4 regions of the Cupriavidus sp. H39 genome follow, and region 1 is predicted to be linked to each of the others. Evidence: predicted binding sites of a transcription regulator. Region 1 holds the regulator's gene; each other region holds the start of a gene.
The links. The regulator sigma-54, encoded in region 1, starts transcription at its own class of promoters, with help from an activator protein. The targets are predictions, from matches to a motif close to TGGCANGNAANCTGCTTT.

Region 1 (5,386 bases):
ATCACCGGGCCGTCGCCGGGCCGGGCGCCAGGGTCCTGAGCCCCGCACCGCGCGCACCGATTTCCGCGCAATCCGCACCATCACGCATCCAGACGCCCTCAAGCCACCCTGTTAACATGACCGCTTCCCTGACGACATCGTCCCGTCGACGCACCGCCCCGGCCCTGCTCGCGCTGGCCATGGCCTTCGGCCTGCTGGCCCAGCCTGCCCTTGCCGAGCGCGCGGACCGCGACAAGCCGATGGTGCTCGAGGCGGACAACGCGAGCTACGACGACGTCAAGCAGATCTATACGCTGAGCGGCAACGTGGTGCTGACCAAGGGCACCATGATCCTGAAGTCCGACGCCGCCGAGCTGCGCACCGACCCGGAAGGCTACCAGTTCGCCGTGGCCACCGCGAAGCCGGGCAAGCAGGCCTATATCCGCCAGAAGCGCGAAGGCGTCGACGAATACATCGACGGCTGGGGCGACCGCATCGAATACGACGGCAAGCAGGAATTCTCCAAGCTGATCGGCAACGCCCGCATGGCGCGGCTGCAGGGCGCCAAGCAACTCGACGAGATCCGCGGCGCGGTGCTGACCTACGACAGCCGCAAGGAACTCTACACCGCCGCCGGCGGCGGCAGCGGCGATGCCGCGGCAGCCAATCCGTCCGGCCGGGTGCGCGCGGTGCTGTCGCCGCGCCAGGACCAGAAGTCCGGCACCGCGGGCGGCGGCGGCTCGCCGCTGGACCTGAAGCCCGCGCCCGCGCCCGCCAACAAACCCTGACGCCAGTCGCCGGCCCGCGCGCCGGCGACTGCCACGCCTGAACGCCTGACCGTACCCATGACCGATAACGCCACCCTCGCCGAGAAGCCTTCCGTCGCAGCCAACGCCGTCCTGCCCGGCGGCAGCACGCTGGTCGTGCGCCACCTGAAGAAGCGCTATGGCTCGCGCACGGTTGTCAAGGACGTCTCGCTCGACGTGAAGAGCGGCGAGGTGGTCGGCCTGCTCGGCCCCAACGGCGCCGGCAAGACCACGTCGTTCTACATGATCGTCGGCCTGGTGGCCCTGGACGAAGGCGACATCGTGCTCGACGGCGACCACATCAGCGGCCTGCCGATCCACGAGCGCGCGCGCATGGGGCTGTCGTACCTGCCGCAGGAAGCCTCGGTGTTCCGCAAGCTCAATGTCGAGGAAAATATCCGCGCGGTGCTGGAGCTGCAGCAGGACCAGGGCAAGCCGCTGGCCAAGGCCGAGATCGAGCGCCGCCTGGATTCCCTGCTCGACGACCTGCAGATCGCCCACCTGCGCAACAACCCGGCACTGTCGCTGTCCGGCGGCGAGCGCCGCCGCGTGGAAATCGCGCGCGCACTGGCGTCATCGCCGCGCTTTATCCTGCTGGACGAACCCTTCGCCGGCGTGGACCCGATTGCCGTGGGCGAGATCCAGCGCATCGTCAGCTTCCTCAAGGCGCGCAATATCGGCGTGCTGATCACCGACCACAACGTGCGCGAGACGCTCGGCATCTGCGATCACGCCTACATCATCAGCGAAGGCACGGTGCTGGCTTCGGGCCAGCCGGAAGACATCATTGCCAATGACGCCGTGCGGCGCGTCTACCTGGGCGAGAACTTCCGCATGTGACAAGGCGGCCGCCCCGTGCGGGCGGCCATGGCGGCACGGCAGAGAGCCAGCGGCGATCACGGCGCATCAGCGATAGCAATTTCCGTTCCAACATCGGAAAGATGCGCATAAAATAGGTCGCATGAAACCGTCGCTACAGCTTCGCCTCTCCCAGCACCTGGCACTGACTCCGCAGCTGCAACAGTCGATCCGGCTGCTGCAGCTTTCCACGCTCGAACTGCAGCAGGAAGTCGAACAGGCGCTGACAGAAAACCCGCTGCTTGAACGGGAGAACGACTGGATCGAAAGCCCGCTGCGCGTGGCGGCCGATGGCTCGGTCAACTTACAGAGCGCCCCCGCGCCCGCCCCGGCCGAGCCCCAGGGCAATGGCGACGCGCGCGCCGACGGCGCCGCCGATGACAGCTACGGCGACAACAGCAGCGGTGACGACTACAGCAACGGCGACTGGAGCCTGGACGACTTCGCCCGGCGCCCGCAAGGCGACGAGGACGAAAAGACGCCGATGCAGCTGCGCGATGCCGAGCCCACGCTGCGCGAATACCTGATGGAGCAGCTGACGCCGCTGAAGATCTCGGCGCGCGACAAGGGTCTCGCCATCTTCCTGATCGAATCCCTCGATGACGATGGCTACCTGAGCGCCTCGCTCGAAGAGATCTGCGCGGAACTGCCCGAAGAGCTCGAGTTCGACCCCGACGAAGTCCACGCCATCCTGACGCTGCTGCAGAGCTTCGATCCGCCCGGCGTGGGCGCGCGCAATGCCGCCGAATGCCTGGCGCTGCAATTGCGCCGCCTGACCCACCCGCAACGCGAACTGGCGCTGACCATCGTTACCCATCACCTGGAACTGCTTGCGGTACGCGACTACACGCGGCTGAAGAAGGCACTGCAGGTCGATGAAGTCGCACTGAAGGCCGCGCACGACCTGATCCGCTCGCTGGCCCCTTACCCGGGCCACGCTTACAGCCGCCCCGAAGCCGATTTCGTGGTGCCCGACGTGTTCGTGCGCAAAGGCAGCGGCGGCTGGATCGCGCAGCTCAATCCCGATGTGATGCCGAGGCTGCGCATCAACGATATGTACGCGCAGATCCTGCGCGGCGCCAAGGGCGAAACCGGCACCGCGGGGCTGCAGCAGAAGCTGCAGGAGGCGCGCTGGCTGATCAAGAACATCCAGCAAAGGTTCGACACCATCCTGCGTGTCTCGCAGGCCATTGTCGAGCGTCAAAAGAACTTTTTCACCCACGGTGAAATCGCCATGCGCCCCTTGGTTTTGCGGGAGATTGCCGATACACTGGGTTTACATGAGTCAACCATCTCCCGGGTGACGACCAATAAATACATGGCTACGCCGATGGGTACTTTCGAATTGAAGTACTTCTTCGGTAGCCACGTGTCCACCGAAACCGGTGGCGCGGCTTCATCAACGGCCATCCGCGCCTTGATCAAGCAACTGATAGGAGCCGAAGACCCGAGGAATCCCCTTTCCGACAGTCGCATCGCCGAACTGCTGGGTGAGCAAGGCTTCGTTGTCGCACGACGCACCGTTGCCAAATATCGCGAAGCCCTCAAGATCCCCGCAGTGAATCTCCGCAAGTCTTTGTAGCCGAGCCCACCGCCTGCCTGGTGAGGCTCTTTCAGAAGGAGAAGCGCTATGAACTTCAAGATCAGTGGACACCACCTGGACATCACGCCCCCTCTGCGTGAGTACGTGGAAACGAAGCTGGAGCGAATCGTCAGGCATTTCGATCAAGTCATTGGCGTTAGCGTGCTGCTCTCTGTCGACAATCACAAGGAAAAGGACCGGCGCCAGTACGCGGAAATCAATCTGCATCTAAAGGGCAAGGACATCTTTGTCGAGGCGCATCACGAAGACCTGTATGCGGCGATCGACGCACTCGTCGACAAGCTGGACCGTCAGGTGATCCGCTACAAGGATCGCGTGCAAGGCCACGACCGCGAAGCGGTCAAGTACCAGATGGCCGCCGCGCAAATGCAGCAGTAACCGTGCCCGGCAGCCCGAAACGGGCTGCTGAACCAGGATTCCACAGGCAAGCCGCGCCGCGAAGCGCGGCTTTTTTGCGCCCGGGCGCCGGCTCGGCTGTGGCAGCGGAGCCAACCCTGTCACGCATAGGAACCCGAGGTGTTCGCAAGCGCAGCGTCAAGGTGTATGCTGCGCCATACAAAGAGAGAGAGAAAATCGTGGCCGCGCCTGCTCCCGCTGCGCTGCACAATGCGAGCCTAACCGCTGCTCTATAATGGGCCGGACGCCTCCCAGCCGCGCCGGCAGCGGCCAGGGAGCCAGCCGCTGCCCGGCGGAACGGTCCGCCCGCTAACTGAAATCCTGCGCATCGCCCATGAATCGTTTGGCCAAATTGCTGCCACCCGGCAACATCACCCTCGACGTCAGCGTCACCAGCAAGAAGCGTGTGTTCGAGCAGGCCGGGCTCCTCTTCGAGAACAATCATGGCGTGGCGCGCGCCATCGTGACCGATAACCTGTTCGCGCGCGAGTCGCTGGGCTCGACCGGACTCGGCGCCGGCGTGGCGATTCCGCACGGGCGCATCAAGGGCCTCAAGCAGCCCCTGGCCGCCTTCATGCGCCTGGCCGAGCCGATTCCGTTCGAATCGCCGGACGGCAAGCCGGTTTCGCTGCTGATCTTCCTGCTGGTGCCGGAACAGGCCACGCAGCAGCACCTGGAAATCCTGTCCGAGATCGCACAACTGCTGTCGGATCGCGACATGCGCGAGGGCCTGGCGACCCTGCCCACGCCCGATGCCGTGCACGAACTGCTGATTGCATGGCATCCCTGATCCACTGATTCCCCAGAGCGGGCCGGCACCAGACCGGGCAGGCGCCACGCGCTTCGCAGTCCGCCTTACCAGTCAACCCGCATGGAACTCACCGGCGTCACCTCCCAGTCTATCTTCGACGACAACGCAGCCGACCTCAAACTCTCGTGGGTCGCCGGCCTGGAAGGCGCGGACCGCGCCTTTGACGTGGAATTCGCCCGCGAAGCAACCTCCGCCGCCGACCTGGTGGGCCACCTCAACCTGATCCACCCGAACCGGATCCAGGTTCTTGGCAAACCCGAGATCACGTACTACCAGCGGCTGGACGACGAGACCCGCAAGCGCCAGATGGGCGAGCTGATCCTGCTGGAGCCGCCCTTCCTGGTGATCGCCGACGGCATGGAGCCGCCTCCGGACCTGGAACTGCGCTGCACGCGCTCGTCGACGCCCCTGTTCACCACGCCGGTGTCGTCCGCGGCGGTGATTGACCACCTGCGCCTGTACCTGTCGCGCATCTCGGCGCCGCGCGTGACCATGCATGGCGTATTTCTCGACATCCTGGGCATGGGCGTGCTGATCATGGGCGAATCGGGACTGGGCAAGAGTGAACTTGGCCTGGAACTGATTTCGCGCGGCCACGGGCTGGTGGCCGACGACGCCGTCGATTTCGTCCGGCTGGGGCCGGATTTCATCGAAGGCCGCTGCCCGCCGCTGCTGCAGAACCTGCTTGAAGTGCGCGGCCTGGGGCTGCTCGACATCAAGACCATCTTCGGCGAGACCGCGGTGCGGCGAAAGATGAAGATCAAGCTGGTGGTGCAGCTGGTGCGGCGCAACGATGGCGAGTTCGAGCGGCTGCCGCTGGATTCGCAATACTTGGACGTGCTCGGGCTGCCGATCCACATGGTCAAGATCCAGGTGGCGGCCGGCCGCAACCTTGCCGTGCTGGTCGAGGCTGCCGTGCGCAACACCATCCTG
Region 2 (5,386 bases), on a different replicon from region 1:
GGCATCGCGTGGGCCGGCCAGCGCGCCTTCCGGCTGTCCAACGATCCGCGCGAGCGCGACCAGGCCAATGTCAGGTTGCTGAGCGGCGGCGTGGACTACGACGTGGTGGTGGTGGCCGACGCCGACGGCGAGTTCGCGCGCGGCCTGCCCTACGCCACGCAGCTGCCGCGCCCGGTGGTGGGCGCGAGCGGCCTGGGCGCGCAGGCCTGGCACTGGGCCTGGGAGCGCAACGGCGGGCCGCAGCTCAACCGGCGCTTCATCCGGGCCGCGGGCCGGGCGATGACCGGCTACGACTGGGCCGCCTGGGTTGCGGTCAAGGCCATTGCCGAGAGCGTGGTGCGGCAGCCCGCGGGCTTTGCCGCGCAGGCGCAGGCGCTGGCCACGGGGCAGGTGGTGGTGGACGGCTTCAAGGGCCCGCCGCTGTCGTTCCGGCGCTGGGACCGCCAGCTGCGCCAGCCGCTGCTGCTGGCCCACCCGGACGGCGTGGTCGGCACGGCGCCGGCCGAAGGCGTGTTGCATCCGAAGAACAACCTCGACACCCTGGGCGCGGACGAACCCGACACGGCATGCCGCGCCCCCACATGACCCCCGCCCATGCCTGACACCTTGCCTGACACCTTGCCTGCCACCATGCCTGCGGCCCAGAGCCATCGCTGGCGCGCACTGCGCGCGGTTTGCGGGCGCGAGCTGCGCAAGTACCTGCGCCAGCCCGGCCGCCTGCTGTCGTCACTGGTGCGCCCGCTGCTGTGGCTGCTGGTGTTCGCCGCGGGCTTCCAGAACGCGCTGGGGGTCGCCATCGCGCCGCCGTACGACACCTATATCGAATACCAGGTCTATGTCGCGCCCGGGCTGCTGGGCATGATCGCGCTGTTCAACGGCATGCAGTCGTCGCTGGCCATGGTGTACGACCGCGAGATGGGCGTGATGCGGCTGCTGCTGACCGCGCCGCTGCCGCGCGGCTGGCTGCTGGGCTGCAAGCTGGCGGCGGGCACGGTGCTGTCGCTGCTGCAGATGGCGGCGTTCCTGCTGGTGGCGGCGGCCTTCGGCATCCGCTTCGTGCCGCTGCACCTGCTGGCCGGCCTGGGCGCGATGACGCTGGCCGCGCTGATGCTGGGCGCGCTCGGGCTGCTGCTTTCGGTCCATGTGCGCCAGCTGGAAAATTTTGCCGGCACCATGAACTTCGTCATCTTCCCGATGTTCTTCATCAGCTCGGCGCTGTACCCGCTGTGGCGGCTGCAGGAAGCGGGCGCCGAGGCGGTGTACCAGCTGGCGCGCCTGAACCCGTTCACGCATGCGGTCGAGGCGATCCGCTTTGCGCTGTACGGGCAGCTTGCGCTGCACAGCCTGGCCATCGTCGCGGGCAGCGCGGTGGTGTGCTTCATGCTGGCGCTGTGGGGCTACGATCCGCAGCGCGGCATGGCGCGCCGCGGGCAACCGGCATGACGGGCCGCCGGCAAGGCATGGCGCTGCTGGCGCTGGCATGGCTGGGCCTTGCCAGCCCGGCCGCAGCCGTCACGGATGCCGTGCTCGCGCGCAGCGATCCGCTGCAGTCGCCGCAATGGGCGTGGATCCACAAGGAGCTGCTGGAGCACGGCCCGGTGGTGTTCGACAGCCGGGTCAAGGTCACCGGGCCGGCCTTTGCGGAAGACCCCATGCGCGTGCCGATTGCCTTTGACGCGTCGGCGCTGGGCGAGGTCGACCGCATCGTGGTGGCGGTGGACCGCAACCCGATCCGCGCGGTGCTGGTGTTCGAGCCGCTGCGCGCGCGGCCGTCGCTGTCGTTCCGCTTCAAGCTGGAGCAGGCCTCGCCGGTGCGGGTCGCGGCGCGCACCCGCGACGGCACCTGGCATGTCGGCAGCGCCTGGGTCGACGCCGGCGGCGGTGGCTGCACCGTGCCGGGCGCCAGCCGCAGCGACGGCAGCTGGAGCCGCACCCTCAACCGGGTCGAAGCGCGCGTGTTCCCCGGCCTGGGCGATGCCGGCGCACGGGTGCGGCTGCGCGTGATGCATCCGATGGACACCGGCCTGGTAGCCGGCATCCCCGCGTTCCATATCGAGACCCTGGTGCTGGCCGACGCCGCCCGGCAGCCGCTGTTGCGGCTGGCCTTGCACGAGCCCGTGGCCGAGAACCCGATCTTCTCGTTCGACCTGCGCGACGCGGTGGTGCCCGGCATGACCGTGGCCGGCCACGACAACAACGGCAACCGCATCGCGGCGCGGGTGTCGCCATGAAGCGGGCGTTGCCGTCAGTGCTGCTGTGGCTGGCCGCGACGGCGGCTTGCGCGGCCCCTGTGGCAGACCCAGCCCCCGCGGCCCCCGCGCAGCCGCCCGACTACCGCCTGGCCCCGCGCGAGATCGCCGCCGGCGTATGGCTGCTGGAAGGCGCCAATGCCGACTTCGCTCCGGCCAACGGCTGCAACATCATCAATACCGCTTTCATCGACACCGGCGACGGCGTGGTGGTGATCAACACCGGCCCGTCGCGCGAGTATGGCGCGCAGCAGCGCCGCGCCATCGCCGCGGTCACCGGCGCGCCGGTACGGCTGGTGTTGAACCTGAACCAGCATCCCGATTATTTCTTCGGCAACCAGGCCTATGCCGACGTGGGCGCCAGCGCGCTGCCCGGCACCATCGACGGGGCGCGACGCGAAGCCGCCGCCTATGCCGACAACCTCTACCGCCTGTGCGGCGACTGGATGCGCGGCACCGAGCCCGCGCCGCCGGTGCACGCGCTGGCGCCGGGCCCGCGCAGGCTCGGCCGCCGCACGCTGGAGCTGATCCGCCTGGAAGGCCATACCGACGCGGACCTGGTGCTGCTGGACCGCGGCGCCGGCGTCGTCTTTGCCGGCGGGCTGGTGTTCCGCCAGCGCATTCCGACCACGCCGCACGCGCACATCGGCCGCTGGCTCGACAGCCTCGCCCGGCTGCAGGCATTGATGGAGCAGAGCGGGGCGCGCGTGCTGGTTCCCAGCCACGGGCCCGCGCTGGGCGGTGCGGAAGCCATCGCGCAGACGCGCGCCTACCTGCAATGGCTCGATACGCGCCTGCGCGAGGCCGCGGTGCAGGGGCGCGACCTGGCCGAGGTTATGGCCATGCCCGTGCCCGAGCCCTTTGCGCATTGGGGCGCGATGCCGGCGGAGTACCTGCGCAACGTGACCCATCTCTACCCGGCGCACGAGGAAGCCGCGCTGGGCCAATGAAGGGCCGGCGGCGGCTGTTCAATTCTGGCGCAGCTGCAACGCAGTGTTGCACGCTGGCGCGGGCCGCGGCCAGGGTGCCGGCCCGCGCGGCGCCGCTTCAGGCCGCCAGCCCACTGGCATGGGATTTGCCATTTGCGTGCTGGTGTGTGGCGCAGTGGCGCACCAGCGAAATCCAAAACAAGAGAGGAGATGGCAATGAGGACGTTACGAGTAGGTCTGGCGGTCGCGGCAATCGCGGCCGCCGCGGCAAGCGTTGCCGCGCAGGCAGCGGTGAGCGACGCCATGATCGAGAACGACGCGAAGAGCCCCGGCGACGTGCTGTCGTGGGGCATGGGCCCGCAGGGCCAGCGCTATTCCACGCTGACGCGCATCAATACGAAGAACGTGGGCCAGCTGGTGCCGGCGTGGTCGTTCTCGTTCGGCGGCGAGAAACAGCGCGGGCAGGAAGCGCAGCCGCTGATCCATGACGGCAAGATGTTCGTCACCGCCTCATACTCGCGCATCTACGCGCTCGATGCGAAGACCGGGCGCAAGCTGTGGAAATACGAGCATCGCCTGCCCGAAGGCATCATGCCGTGCTGCGACGTGGTCAACCGCGGCGCGGCGCTGTACGACAACCTGGTCATCTTCGGCACGCTCGACGCGCAGCTGGTGGCGCTGGACCAGACCAGCGGCAAGGTGGTGTGGAAAGAGAAGCTGGAAGACTACGCGGCCGGCTATTCGTACACGGCCGCGCCGCTGGTGGCCAAGGGCCTGGTGCTGACCGGCATCTCGGGCGGCGAGTTCGGCGTGGTCGGCCGCGTCGAGGCGCGCGACGCGAAGACCGGGCAGCTGGTGTGGTCGCGGCCGGTGGTCGAAGGCCACATGGGCTACAAGTACGACAAGGACGGCAACAAGACCGAGATCGGCATGACCGGCACCCTGAACGCCAGTTGGCCCGGCGAGACCTGGAAGACCGGCGGCGCGGCCACGTGGCTGGGCGGCACCTATGATCCGGCGACCGGCCTGGCCTACTTCGGCACCGGCAATCCCGGCCCGTGGAACAGCCACATCCGCAAGGGCGACAACCTCTATTCCGCCTCGACCGTGGCGCTCGACCCCGCCACCGGCAAGATCGTCTGGCACTACCAGAACACGCCGAACGACGGCTGGGACTTCGACGGCGTGAATGAGTTCGTCACCTTCGACCTGGACGGCAAGCGCATGGGCGGCAAGGCCGACCGCAATGGCTTCTTCTACGTCAACGACGCGCGCAACGGCAAGCTGGTCAACGCCTTCCCCTTCGTCAAGAAGATCACCTGGGCCACCGGCATCGACCTGAAGAGCGGCCGCCCCAACTACATCGCCGAGGGCCGCCCCGGCGACCCCGCCGCCAGCAACGGCGAGAAGAAGGGCAAGTCGGTGTTCGCGGCGCCGGGTTTCCTGGGCGGCAAGAACCAGCAGCCGATGGCCTACAGCCCGCAGACCGGCCTGTTCTACGTGCCGGCCAACGAGTGGGGCATGGACATCTGGAACGAGCCCATCAGCTACAAGAAGGGCGCCGCGTTCCTGGGCGCGGGCTTCACCATCCAGCCGCTGAACGAGGACTACATCGGCTCGCTGCGCGCGATCAACCCGAAGACCGGCAAGATCGTCTGGGAGGTCAAGAACAGCGCGCCGCTGTGGGGCGGCGCGATGACCACCGCCGGCGGGCTGGTGTTCTGGGGCACGCCGGAAGGCTACCTGAAGGCCGCCGACGCCAGGACCGGCAAGGAGCTGTGGCAGTTCCAGACCGGCAGCGGCGTGGTCGCGCCGCCGGTCACGTGGGAAGAGAACGGCGAACAGTTCGTGGCCGTGGTGTCGGGTTGGGGCGGCGCGGTGCCGCTGTGGGGCGGCGAGGTGGCCAAGCGCGTGAATTTCCTGGAGCAGGGCGGCTCGGTATGGGTGTTCAAGCTGCACAAGAGCTGAACGGGAACGCGGTGACACAACCCGGCGCGCGCCATCGCATCATCGATGCGTGCGTGCGCCGGGCACCATAGCAACAGCATCCGATCGGGATACAGGTATGAAGAAAGAATGGATGGCGCTGGCGGCGGCTGGCGCGATGCTGCCGGGCGCGGCGCTGGCCGCCACGGCGGCGGAGATGCAGGCGCTGGCCGACAAGAGCGGCTGCTTTTCCTGCCATGGCATGCAGTCGAAACTGGTGGG
Region 3 (5,386 bases), on a different replicon from region 1:
TCGTGTGCGCGTCGCCGGTGGGGCAGAAGCTCAAGGCATCGGGTTCGCGCGAAGGCGGCAGCGGCGACGAGGTCCGCGAACAGGTGGTGCTCGAGCCCACGCTCAGCTCGGAGAATTTTGCCTTCCTGAAAGAGGCGGTGCTGGCCGGCCTGGGCGTCGGCATCTTCCCGATCTATGCCATCGGCGCGGAACTCGACAGTGGCGCGTTGCTGCCGCTGCTGTCCGACTACCGCATCAGCGTGTTTGGCAGCAAGCTTTACATGCTGACCCTGCCCAACCGCTACCAGACCTTGGCCACGCGCTACCTGCTGAACTTCCTGAAGACCGAACTCCAGGCGGTGTGGCCGCGGCTGCACCGTTAGCCGCGGGCCTTCAGGCATGGTGCCGGCGCACTATAGTAGGAGCACAAGGATAACCGTCGGCGCATCCGGAACCAAGGAGCAACCATGGCCCTGGCCAGCACGCTCGCAAACTGCCTGAGCAGCAAGAACACCCACTACGACATCATCCGCCATCCCTACACCCTGAGCAGCATGGCCACGGCAGAGGCCGCGCACGTGCCCGGGGACCGGCTGGCCAAGACCCTGTTGCTGGAGGATGACCGCGGCTACGTCGCCGCTGTGATCCCTTCGAGCCATCACCTGCAGATGGCCGCCATCTGCGAACAGACCGGGCGCAACCTGGTGCTGGCGCACGAGGACGAGATCCGCGAGATCTTCAAGGACTGCGATCTCGGCGCAATTCCTCCGGTGGCGATGGCATACGGCATGCAGACTTATGTCGACGACACCCTGATGCAGCAGCCCGAAGTCTATTTCGAGGGCGGCGACCACCAGGAGCTGGTGCACATGAGCGGCGACCAGTTCGCGCAGCTGATGTCGGATGCGGGGCATGGGCAGTTCTCGCGCCGCATGATGTAAGCGGTCGCGGCAACGGCCACCACGCGGGCTTGCCGCCTGCGCGGTGGCCGTTTTGCGTTTTCCGGCGATTAAAGCTCAGCCGGCGGGCAACGCCGGCGCGCTGTCGTCCTTCAGGTCCACGCCGGAGCGCCCCAGCGCCGCGGCGCCGCGCAGCAGGAACACCAGCCGGTCGGCCGCCTGCGCATACGGCAGCCCTTCCGGGCGCACATTGGAGATGCAGTTGCGCTCGGCATCGGTGCGGCCCAGGCGCGGCGCATAGGTCAGGTAGATGCCAAGGCTGTCGGGCGAACTCAGCCCGGGCCGCTCGCCGATCAGCATCACCACCTGGCGCGCGCCCAGCCGCTCGCCGATTTCGTCGCCCAGCGCCACGCGCGACTGCTCGGCCACCACCACGGGACCGACCTGCCAGCCGTGCGGCAGGCGTTGCCGCGCCGCCTCGAGCAGCGGCAGCGCATGGCGCTGCGTCGCCAGCGCTGACAGGCCATCGGCGATCACGAACACCACATCGGGCGCCTGCTGCGGCCGTGCCGCGTCCAGCTGCGCACGGCTGGCCTGGTCCAGGCGCCGGCCCAGGTCAGGGCGGCGCAGGTAATGCTCGCGGTCCGGCGCCGCGCTGTGCACGGTGGCGTGCGGCAGCCCTGCAGCCTCCAGCACCGCGGTGATGGTGCCCACCTCCAGCGCCAGGTGCACCGCGTCGCGCGCCTGCGCGTGGGCCAGGCCGAACGCCAGCACGGCATCGGTGGGCTGGCTGTGGCCGGTGCGGCCCAGCGCGATGCGCGCGCGCGTGAACCGGCGCAGCCGTTGCCACGGGTCGGCTTCGTCCGCGGCGGTGTCCGGGCTGGCGGGCGTCTGGCGTCTGGCCGTCATCGCTCGCGCCTCACAGGGTGTGGGCCATCTGCAGCAGCGGCTGGCGCGCCGCCGGCTCCAGCAGCCGGCCAGCGGCATCGGCCATGCCCATGCGCTGCAGCCACGCCTCGAACTCCGGCGCCGGCCGCAGCCCCAGCACTTCGCGCAGGTACAGCGCATCATGGAACGAGGTGCTCTGGTAGTTCAGCATGATGTCGTCGGCGCCCGGCACGCCCATGATGAAGTTGATCCCGGCCACGCCGAACAGCGTCAGCAGCGTATCCATGTCATCCTGGTCGGCCTCGGCGTGGTTGGTGTAGCAGACGTCGCAGCCCATCGGCACGCCCATCAGCTTGCCGCAGAAGTGGTCTTCCAGCCCGGCGCGGATGATCTGCTTGCCGTCGTACAGGTACTCCGGCCCGATAAAGCCCACCACGGTATTGACCAGCAGCGGCGAGAACGCGCGCGCCACCGCATAGGCACGCGCCTCCATGGTCTGCTGGTCGACGCCGTGGTGCGCGTCGGCCGACAGCGCGCTGCCCTGCCCGGTCTCGAAATACATCACGTTGTCGCCCACGGTGCCGCGCGCCAGCGCCTGCGCGGCGTCGTGCGCCTCGGCCAGCAGCGCCAGGCTGATGCCGAAGGCCGCATTGGCGCGCTCGCTGCCGGCCACCGACTGGAACACCAGGTCCACCGGCGCGCCCTGCCCGATCGCGCGCAGCGTATTGGTGACATGGGTCAGCACGCAGGACTGCGTGGGGATGTCGAAGCGGCTGCGCAGCTCATCGATCATGCGCAGCAGCGAGACGATCGTGCCGAGGTGGTCCGAGGCCGGGTTGACGCCGATGGTGGCATCGCCGCAGCCGTAGAGCAGGCCGTCGATGATCGACGCGGCGATGCCCTTGGGGTCGTCGGTCGGGTGGTTGGGCTGCAGCCGCACCGCCAGCCGGCCCGGCAGCCCCACCGTGCTGCGAAAGCGCGTGACCACCTGGCATTTGCGCGCCACCGCGACCAGGTCCTGGTTGCGCATCAGCTTGCTGACCGCCGCCGCCATTTCCGGGGTGATGCCAGGCGCCACCCGCGCCAGCAGCGCGCTGTCGGTGTCATGCCGCAGCAGCCAGTTGCGCAGGTCGCCCACGGTGGTGGCGCCGATCGCGGCGAAGGCCGCGGCGTCGTGGCGGTCGTGGATCAGGCGCGTGACTTCGTCGTCCTCATAGGGCACCAGCGCCTCGTTGAGGAAGCGCGTCAGCGGCACCTCGGCCAGCGCCAGCCTTGCCGCCATCCGCTCCTGTTCGCTTTGCGCGGCGAGGCCCGCCAGCGCGTCGCCGGAGCGCGCCGGGCTGGCCCGGGCCAGCAGCGTGCGAAGATCGGCAAAGACGTGGCGGTGGCTGCCGATGGTATGGGTGTAGGCCATGCGTTGCGTTCCCTGGCTTTGCGACAACGGAGACAGCGCGGCGCACGACTGGCCGAGCCCGATTCCCCCTAATATAGACACCCTTTGCGTGTGCCGATATGCCAACATCGACATCACGTGGCGGCGGCACATGCGACTGACGCAGCCGACTGACGCAGCCATTACATCTGGATCGGCGAGAATCCAGAATTCTTTTCAGCAAATTGCATGCCGGAGACACCGATGAAAGACCCCGAACCGACCGCCACCCCGCGCCTGCCGCCGGCGGCGTGGTACAGCGTCGGCACCGTCGCCTACCTGCTGACCGCGCTGGCGCTGTGGACCGTGCTGCATGCCAACCTGGTCGCGGCGCTGCTGTCCGGGCTGCTGCTGTATTCGCTGGTGGACGTGCTGGCGCCGCGCCTGAGGCGGCTCAACCAGCGCCACGACGCGCTCGCCGTGGCGATCCTGTCGGCGCTGATCCTGCTGGGGCTGACGCTGGCGGGCTGGCTGCTGGTGCGCTTCGTCAGCGGCGAGGGCAACACCCTGGACGGCCTGCTCAACCACGTGGCCGACATCATCGACCGCTCGCGCGGGCAGCTGCCGCCCTGGCTCAGCGACGCGCTGCCCAACGGCGTCGACGAACTGGCCAACACACTGATCGACACCCTGCGCGAGCATGCCGCGATGGCACAGAAGCTGGGCGCTGAAGTCCTGCGCACGCTGGTGCATATCCTGATCGGGCTGGTGATCGGCGCGATGGTGGCGCTGTACCGCGCGGTGGCGCGCCCCAACCGGCGCCCGCTGGCGGCCGCGCTGGTGGCGCGCGCGCGCACGCTGCAGCTGGCGTTCTCGCAGTTCATCTTTGCACAGATCCAGATTTCCACCATCAACACCGTGCTGACCGCGGTCTACCTGCTGCTGGTGCTGCCGCTGTTCGGGGTACACCTGCCGCTGAGCAAGACCCTGGTGGTGATCACGTTCGTGGCAGGACTGCTGCCGGTGCTGGGCAACCTGATCTCGAACATGGCCATCGTGGTGGCTTCGCTGTCGGTGTCGCTGCCGATCGCGGTGGCGTCGATGGTGTTCCTGGTGGTGATCCACAAGCTGGAGTACTTCCTGAACGCGCGCATCATCGGCGCGCGCATCCAGGCAGCGGCGTGGGAGCTGCTGATGGTGATGCTGCTGATGGAAACCTTGTTCGGCATCCCGGGCGTGATCGCCGGGCCGATCTTCTATGCGTACCTGAAGCGCGAGCTGGCCGGCGCCGGGCTGGTCTGAATGCCGCGGCCGGCACCCCGGCCCATGGTAGGACCAATTTCCGGCCAGCGCCCCGGGCTCAGTCCCCGTCCTGCTCCACCCGGCTGCGCACGAAGTCGATATGGGTCTGCATGGCGGTGCGCGCCTCTTCGGGGCGGCGCGCGCAGATCGCATCGCACAGCGTGCGGTGCTGCAGCAACAGCAGGTCCGACGCCCCGTCATCCTGTTCGCGCAGGCCGGTGCCGTTGATGGTGATGTGCTCGCGCAGCATGCCGATCACGCTGGTATGCAGGTGCAGGAACATGGTGTTGTGCGAGGCCTGCGCGATGGCGTCATGCAGTTGCGCATCGGCATCGGCCTCGGCCTGCTTGTCGTCGGCGGCGCGTGCGCGCTCCAGCTCGGCCATCAGCGCGCGGATGCGCTTGACGTCCGCGGGATTCGCGCGCAGCGCGGCAAAATAGGCCGTGGCGCCTTCCAGCACGCGGCGGAATTCCAGGATGTCTTCACGCAGCGCGGGATGGTCCGCCACCAGCTGGCCCCAGGGCGACGCAATGCCCGCGCGCAGCTGGTCGGTGGCATAAACGCCGGCGCCGCGCCGGCTCTGCAGCAGGCCGCGCGCAGCCAGGCGCTGGATGGCCTCGCGCACGGTGTTGCGCGCCACCGCGTATTCCTCGGCCAGCACGCGCTCGGCCGGCAGCCGCGTGCCGGGCGGCCAGGTGCCGTCGAGCAGCGCGGTTTCCATGCGCCGCATCACCGACTCCACGCGTCCGCGGGTGTGCCCGTGCCTGGCTGCCGTCATGCCGTATGTCCTCGTCCTGATCCTGTGCGCGACGGCCCCGGAGAATTGGTCCAACCAATTTGTACCGCCGCGCGGAAGCGGGAATTATGCGCCCAAACGTGCGACCCAGCACGTGCGGAGCGAGACATGAAGGATCGTCAGTACCCCAGCGGCCCTGCCCCCACGCAG
Region 4 (5,386 bases), 170 kb from region 1:
AGCGCCAACAGGATGATGTAGCGGCGAATATAGTTAGGTGATGCCGATATAGTCAATGCATTCTCATGCATTAATATTTTTTCCGCCAGGAACTCCTTATCAAGTGCCATCGTACTGATAATCCCATATCGGGCCCAGTCGGCAAAAATAAATGCGGGATTTGCACCATAACGCAGTGCACCTCCGGCCTCATAGGCGATTTCGGTTTTCCGATAGTCTTGGTAACCCGCTACTGACCCAATCGTGATACCTGCGATCATTGCTGCACTCAAACTTATCGAAAGCCCTTTCGTCATGAAACAAAAAGTCCGTGTCTCGGTCATCCCCATTAGCAGACAAAGAGGCAATAAAAAGAATGCGTAGTTCTGGGGAAATTCCAGCATTGCATGCACACCTACAACTAACACGACAATTATGCAGTATACGCGGGACAACCCCTCGTTTTTCGTACCAACCCCTTTGACATTACGCCAAAGCCAACCGAGACACGACAGCAGAACAACTGAGGCGCCAAGTACTCCGGTCTTAGCCAATAGATCAAGCACAACGTTATGGGCGTTATTTGCCATCTCAACCGTTCCCAAACGGTCTGCGAGAAGATATTGAGCACGCACGTACTCGCCCCAACCCGCCCCTAACAGTGGGTTAGAACGGAATACCTCGAGGGCGTAGCGCCACAAAGCAAGGCGTGGCGACACGGCATCTCCGCTATTTGAGAATCTGTCTACAGCCGAAATTGCGAGGTGAAGATCAAACTGCCAATTCAGCCCGGCGACAAACAGCATGCCCATCCCCAGAGCGACTATCGGCGCTGCACCCCACCCAAGGGCAGGCAGCCAGGAGCTTAGCCCGCGTAGTCGGCTACGCTGAGCACGCACGAGAACGGGTGTGCCTATTGCCACCACTACAGCTTGCAGCAAGGGGGTTCGCGACGCTGTTAGCGCCGCTCCGATACCAAGGATAAACAATGCGGCCCCAACGGCACACGCGTTTATCCGCGCAGCTTGGCGCAGGTATAACACACTCGCCATGGCGAGCATGCAAACAGTTCCGAGGTGGTTGGGCTGATAAAGATTTGCAAATAACCTTCGCCCCTCTGTTCCCTGATATTCGGCGACCCAAGGCGAATAATGCCCCTCCAGGCCAAAAGCCTGCAACCAGGCAAAAGCGAAGGAAACCAGCCCACTGATCACACTTCCAAGTGCACATGCCTGTAATACTGTCTTGGCTTTATTTCGATCTTGCCCGACCCATAAGCCGGTCTGAACCGCCAGCGCAGCACATATGCAGAAAAAGATCGCCAGAAATGTTGGCATCGGCCGCCCGGTATGAAAGATGGCAAGCTGGACAAATAAAACGACAATCAATCCGACCGGGCCCATCGTGATTAGTGCGATCTGTGGCGATCCTCCTTGACTAACACGCAAAACCAAAGCCACGCTGCTGAGCAGTGCCAAAGCCACAATTGCCGACACCTCGGCATAGAATGTAGGGATAGGAACGGTGTGAGGGTTGACCAGGAAAGGCACTGACCACAGGATGAAGGCAAGCGCTACTGCTACTCTGAACGCCCATGTAACAAATCTAGACTGCATGATCGTATGAAAAAAAAAGGCATCCGAAGATGCCTTTTTTGAGTTTAGGGTCCGGCTTAAACGCCAGTCTGCGATTTGGTGCAACCCGAATTGCTTGCCGCCCACGTCACTGCATTAGAGGACAACGTCGGCGTCAGGGTCACCGTACAACCGGATCCAAGCTGCCCTTGCGATGCCATCGAAATAGCGGCGGTCGTGCTCGTAATCGATACCGACGCATTGGCCGGCGCGGGCAGCGAGTTATAACCGACCTCAGTGTTCAGTTTGGCGAGCGTGTCGCAAGAAGCTAGCCCGCCCGCATTTGTTTGCGTACATTGCGCAATAGCTTGCTTCAGCGGCGCAATTTGCGAATAGACATCCGACCACCGGCTCCGCGTCACATAGTCCTGATACTGCGGAATCGCAATCGCCGCCAAAATACCAATGATCGCCACCACGATCATCAGTTCGATCAGCGTAAAGCCCTTCTGGACGCGGCGGCCCAGCTTCTTCAGTTGTTGTACCCGTTGCATGATTTGACCCCTCGAAGAGATTTTGGTTAAGCGTTGCACGTCTTCGGTTGCGTGACGCGGGGACGATTGAGCAGCAAGTGTGCCAGCGGCATCCCCCATCGGTAGGGGGTGAAAAGCGACAAATTTCGTCACCCATCGGGGAGAAGCTTGCCGGTTACGCCAAAAATTGTCACCTGGGACCGCTATCACAGGCAAGCGCGACAAAATGTGCGATCACTCACATGAGTTAGTGGGCATGGGCACGGACACTCGCCGTGCAAGGCCCGATGAGAAAAGGGCGGCCAACTGGCCGCCCTTCCCGCCTCAGCAGAACGACGTCAGGCCGGCTGGGCTGACCGGCGGCTCAGCAGCTTGCCGATGAGCACCACCAGGATGGCGCCGGCGGCGCCGAAGACCAGGTGGGCGTGCGGCACGTGGACTTCGAACCAGGCGGCGTCGACCGGGTCGCTCACCAGCATTTCGCCGGCCAGGTAGCCAAGCAGCGCGGCGCCCAGCACGATGATGACCGGGAAGCGTTCCATCACCTTGAGCAGGATGGTGCTGCCGAACACGATCAGCGGGATCGACAGGCCCAGGCCGACGATCAGCAGCAGCAGCTGGCTGCCTTCCGGACCCTTCTGGGCGGCGGCGGCCACGGCGACCACGTTGTCCAGCGACATCACCAGGTCCGCGATCAGGATGGTGCGGATGGCGGCCCAGATATTGTCCTTGGCGTCGTGGCCTTCCTCGTCGTCATCGCCGGTCAGCAGTTGCACGCCGATATAGACCAGCAGCAAGGCGCCGATGATCTTCAGGTACGGCAGGCTCAGCAGCTTGACCGCGGCCACGGTCAGCACCACGCGCATGATGATGGCGGCGGCGCTGCCCCAGAAGATGGCTTTCTTCTGCTGGGCGGGCGGCAGGTTGCGCGAGGCGAGCGCGATCACCACCGCGTTGTCGCCGGACAGGACGATGTTGGTCAGGATGATCGATCCCAACGCAATCCAGAAAGTGGTGGAAGACAGCATTTCCACGGCGAGGCTCCTCGAGTTCTATGTTGTGGCGCGCCCCGTCATCTGACGGGATTTCGGATGTCTGAAAGCGCAGACATGACTGTTTAACGTATGAACCTTACGATTAGATTTCAATCTTGTCATCTCGGGCTCGCACGTGGCAATCACGTCACTTCGTACAAAAAACCAATGCCCCCGCATCGCGGGGGCATTAGTTGGCGTATCCATCTCCGCTAGTGCAGCAGAGAAGGCGAAGGAGATTACAGCATTGCCTTCAGCAGGCGGCCCATTTCCGACGGGTTCTTGGTCACCTTGATGCCGCAGGCTTCCATGATTTCCAGCTTGGCCTGGGCGGTGTCGGCACCGCCCGAGATCAGCGCGCCGGCGTGGCCCATGCGCTTGCCCGGAGGCGCGGTCACGCCAGCGATGAAGCCAACCACCGGCTTCTTCATGTTGTCCTTGATCCAGTTGGCCGCGTTGGCTTCATCCGGACCGCCGATCTCGCCGATCATGACCACGGCGTCCGTTTCCGGATCGTCGTTGAACATCTTCATCACGTCGATGTGCTTCAGGCCGTTGATCGGGTCGCCGCCGATGCCGACAGCCGACGACTGGCCCAGGCCCAGCGCGGTCAGCTGGCCCACGGCTTCGTACGTCAGCGTGCCCGAGCGCGACACCACGCCGATGCGGCCCTTGCGGTGGATATGGCCCGGCATGATGCCGATCTTGATTTCGTCCGGCGTGATCAGGCCCGGGCAGTTCGGCCCCAGCAGCAGGGTCTTCTTGTTCTCGCGGCGCATGCGGTCCTTGACTTCCATCATGTCGCGCACGGGGATGCCTTCGGTGATGCAGACCACCAGGTCCAGGTCGGCGTCAACGGCTTCCCAGATCGCGGCAGCGGCGCCCGCGGGCGGCACATAGATGACCGACACGGTGGCGCCGGTCTCGGCCTTGGCGTCCTTGACGCTGGCGTAAATGGGAATGCCTTCGAAGTCTTCGCCGGCCTTCTTCGGGTTCACGCCGGCGACAAAGCAGTTCTTGCCGTTGGCGTAGTCGCGGCAGCCACGGGTGTGGAACTGGCCGGTCTTGCCGGTAATGCCCTGGGTGATGACTTTGGTGTCTTTGTTGATCAGAATCGACATGCTTTCGTCCTTTGCTTGACTCTGGCAGCGAGGGCTAGGCCACGCGCGCTGCCGGAGTTCGCTTGTATTGGGTAACGGCGCCTCGGCTTACTTGCCGGCGGCGGCAGCCACGACCTTCTGGGCGGCCTCTTCCATCGTGTCCGCCGAGATGATCGGCAGGCCCGAGTCAGCCAGCATCTTGCGGCCCAGTTCTTCGTTGGTGCCCTTCATGCGCACGACCAGCGGCACCGTCAGGTGCACAGCCTTCGAGGCCGAGATCACGCCTTCGGCGATCACGTCGCAGCGCATGATGCCGCCGAAGATGTTGACCAGGATGGCCTGCACGTTCGGGTTCTTCAGCATCAGCTTGAAGGCTTCGGTCACCTTCTCGGTGGTGGCACCGCCGCCCACGTCGAGGAAGTTGGCCGGCTCGCCGCCGAACAGCTTGATGGTGTCCATGGTGGCCATGGCCAGGCCGGCGCCGTTCACCAGGCAGCCGATGTTGCCGTCCAGCGAGATGTAGGCCAGGTCGAACTTCGAGGCTTCGATTTCGTTGGCGTCTTCTTCATCCAGGTCGCGGTAGGCGACGATTTCCGGGTGACGGAACAGCGCGTTCGAGTCGAAGTTGAACTTGGCGTCCAGCGCGATGACCTTGCCGTCGCCGGTCAGGATCAGCGGGTTGATTTCAGCCAGCGAGGCGTCGGTGTCGTAGAACGCCTTGTACAGGCCTTGCAGGGCCTGGCGAGCCTGGGCAACCGAAGCGTCGGGCACGCCGATCTTGCGGGCAATGTCGTCGGCGTCAGCGTCGGTCAGGCCGGTCGACGGCTCGATGATCAGGGTGTGGATCTTTTCCGGCGAGTGGGCAGCGACTTCTTCAATGTCCATGCCGCCTTCGCTCGACGCCATCAGGGCGATCTTCTGCGAAACACGGTCCACCACCAGCGAAACGTACAGTTCCTTCTTGATGTCGGCGCCTTCTTCGATCAGCAGGCGGTTGACCTTCTTGCCTTCCGGACCGGTCTGGTGCGTGACCAGCTGCATGCCCAGGATGTTCGAGGCATAGGTCTTGACGTCGTCGATGCTCTTGGCAACCTTGACGCCGCCGCCCTTGCCGCGGCCGCCCGCGTGGATCTGCGCCTTGACAACCCACACCGGGCCGCCGAGCT

Region 2: the regulator sigma-54 is predicted to act here: its motif matches at 3,314-3,331, upstream of ACOCMH_RS11355 (PQQ-dependent methanol/ethanol family dehydrogenase).
Region 3: the regulator sigma-54 is predicted to act here: its motif matches at 3,376-3,393, upstream of ACOCMH_RS02690 (ethanolamine ammonia-lyase subunit EutB).
Region 4: the regulator sigma-54 is predicted to act here: its motif matches at 2,175-2,192, upstream of ACOCMH_RS19410 (pilin).

The regions. Positions count from the first base shown of each region.
Region 1 covers NZ_CP189848.1:675,367-680,752, reverse strand. The annotation lists gene lptC (LPS export ABC transporter periplasmic protein LptC) at 1-39, shown strand, start outside; gene lptA (lipopolysaccharide transport periplasmic protein LptA) at 117-767, shown strand; gene lptB (LPS export ABC transporter ATP-binding protein) at 825-1,625, shown strand; gene ACOCMH_RS18600 (RNA polymerase factor sigma-54) at 1,747-3,225, shown strand; gene hpf (ribosome hibernation-promoting factor, HPF/YfiA family) at 3,274-3,624, shown strand; gene ACOCMH_RS18590 (PTS sugar transporter subunit IIA) at 3,977-4,432, shown strand; gene hprK (HPr(Ser) kinase/phosphatase) at 4,514-5,386, shown strand, end outside.
Region 2 covers NZ_CP189846.1:2,409,051-2,414,436, reverse strand. The annotation lists gene ACOCMH_RS11375 (branched-chain amino acid ABC transporter substrate-binding protein) at 1-585, shown strand, start outside; gene ACOCMH_RS11370 (ABC transporter permease) at 595-1,443, shown strand; gene ACOCMH_RS11365 (quinoprotein dehydrogenase-associated SoxYZ-like carrier) at 1,440-2,231, shown strand; gene ACOCMH_RS11360 (quinoprotein relay system zinc metallohydrolase 1) at 2,228-3,199, shown strand; gene ACOCMH_RS11355 (PQQ-dependent methanol/ethanol family dehydrogenase) at 3,395-5,146, shown strand; gene ACOCMH_RS11350 (c-type cytochrome) at 5,244-5,386, shown strand, end outside.
Region 3 covers NZ_CP189846.1:498,173-503,558, forward strand. The annotation lists gene ACOCMH_RS02675 (LysR family transcriptional regulator) at 1-362, shown strand, start outside; gene ACOCMH_RS02680 (aminoacyl-tRNA deacylase) at 447-920, shown strand; gene eutC (ethanolamine ammonia-lyase subunit EutC) at 996-1,787, opposite strand; gene ACOCMH_RS02690 (ethanolamine ammonia-lyase subunit EutB) at 1,798-3,180, opposite strand; gene ACOCMH_RS02695 (AI-2E family transporter) at 3,403-4,440, shown strand; gene ACOCMH_RS02700 (FadR/GntR family transcriptional regulator) at 4,499-5,218, opposite strand; gene ACOCMH_RS02705 ((Fe-S)-binding protein) at 5,345-5,386, shown strand, end outside.
Region 4 covers NZ_CP189848.1:846,616-852,001, reverse strand. The annotation lists gene ACOCMH_RS19415 (Wzy polymerase domain-containing protein) at 1-1,700, opposite strand, end outside; gene ACOCMH_RS19410 (pilin) at 1,652-2,107, opposite strand; gene ACOCMH_RS19405 (YjbE family putative metal transport protein) at 2,425-3,120, opposite strand; gene sucD (succinate--CoA ligase subunit alpha) at 3,360-4,241, opposite strand; gene sucC (ADP-forming succinate--CoA ligase subunit beta) at 4,329-5,386, opposite strand, start outside.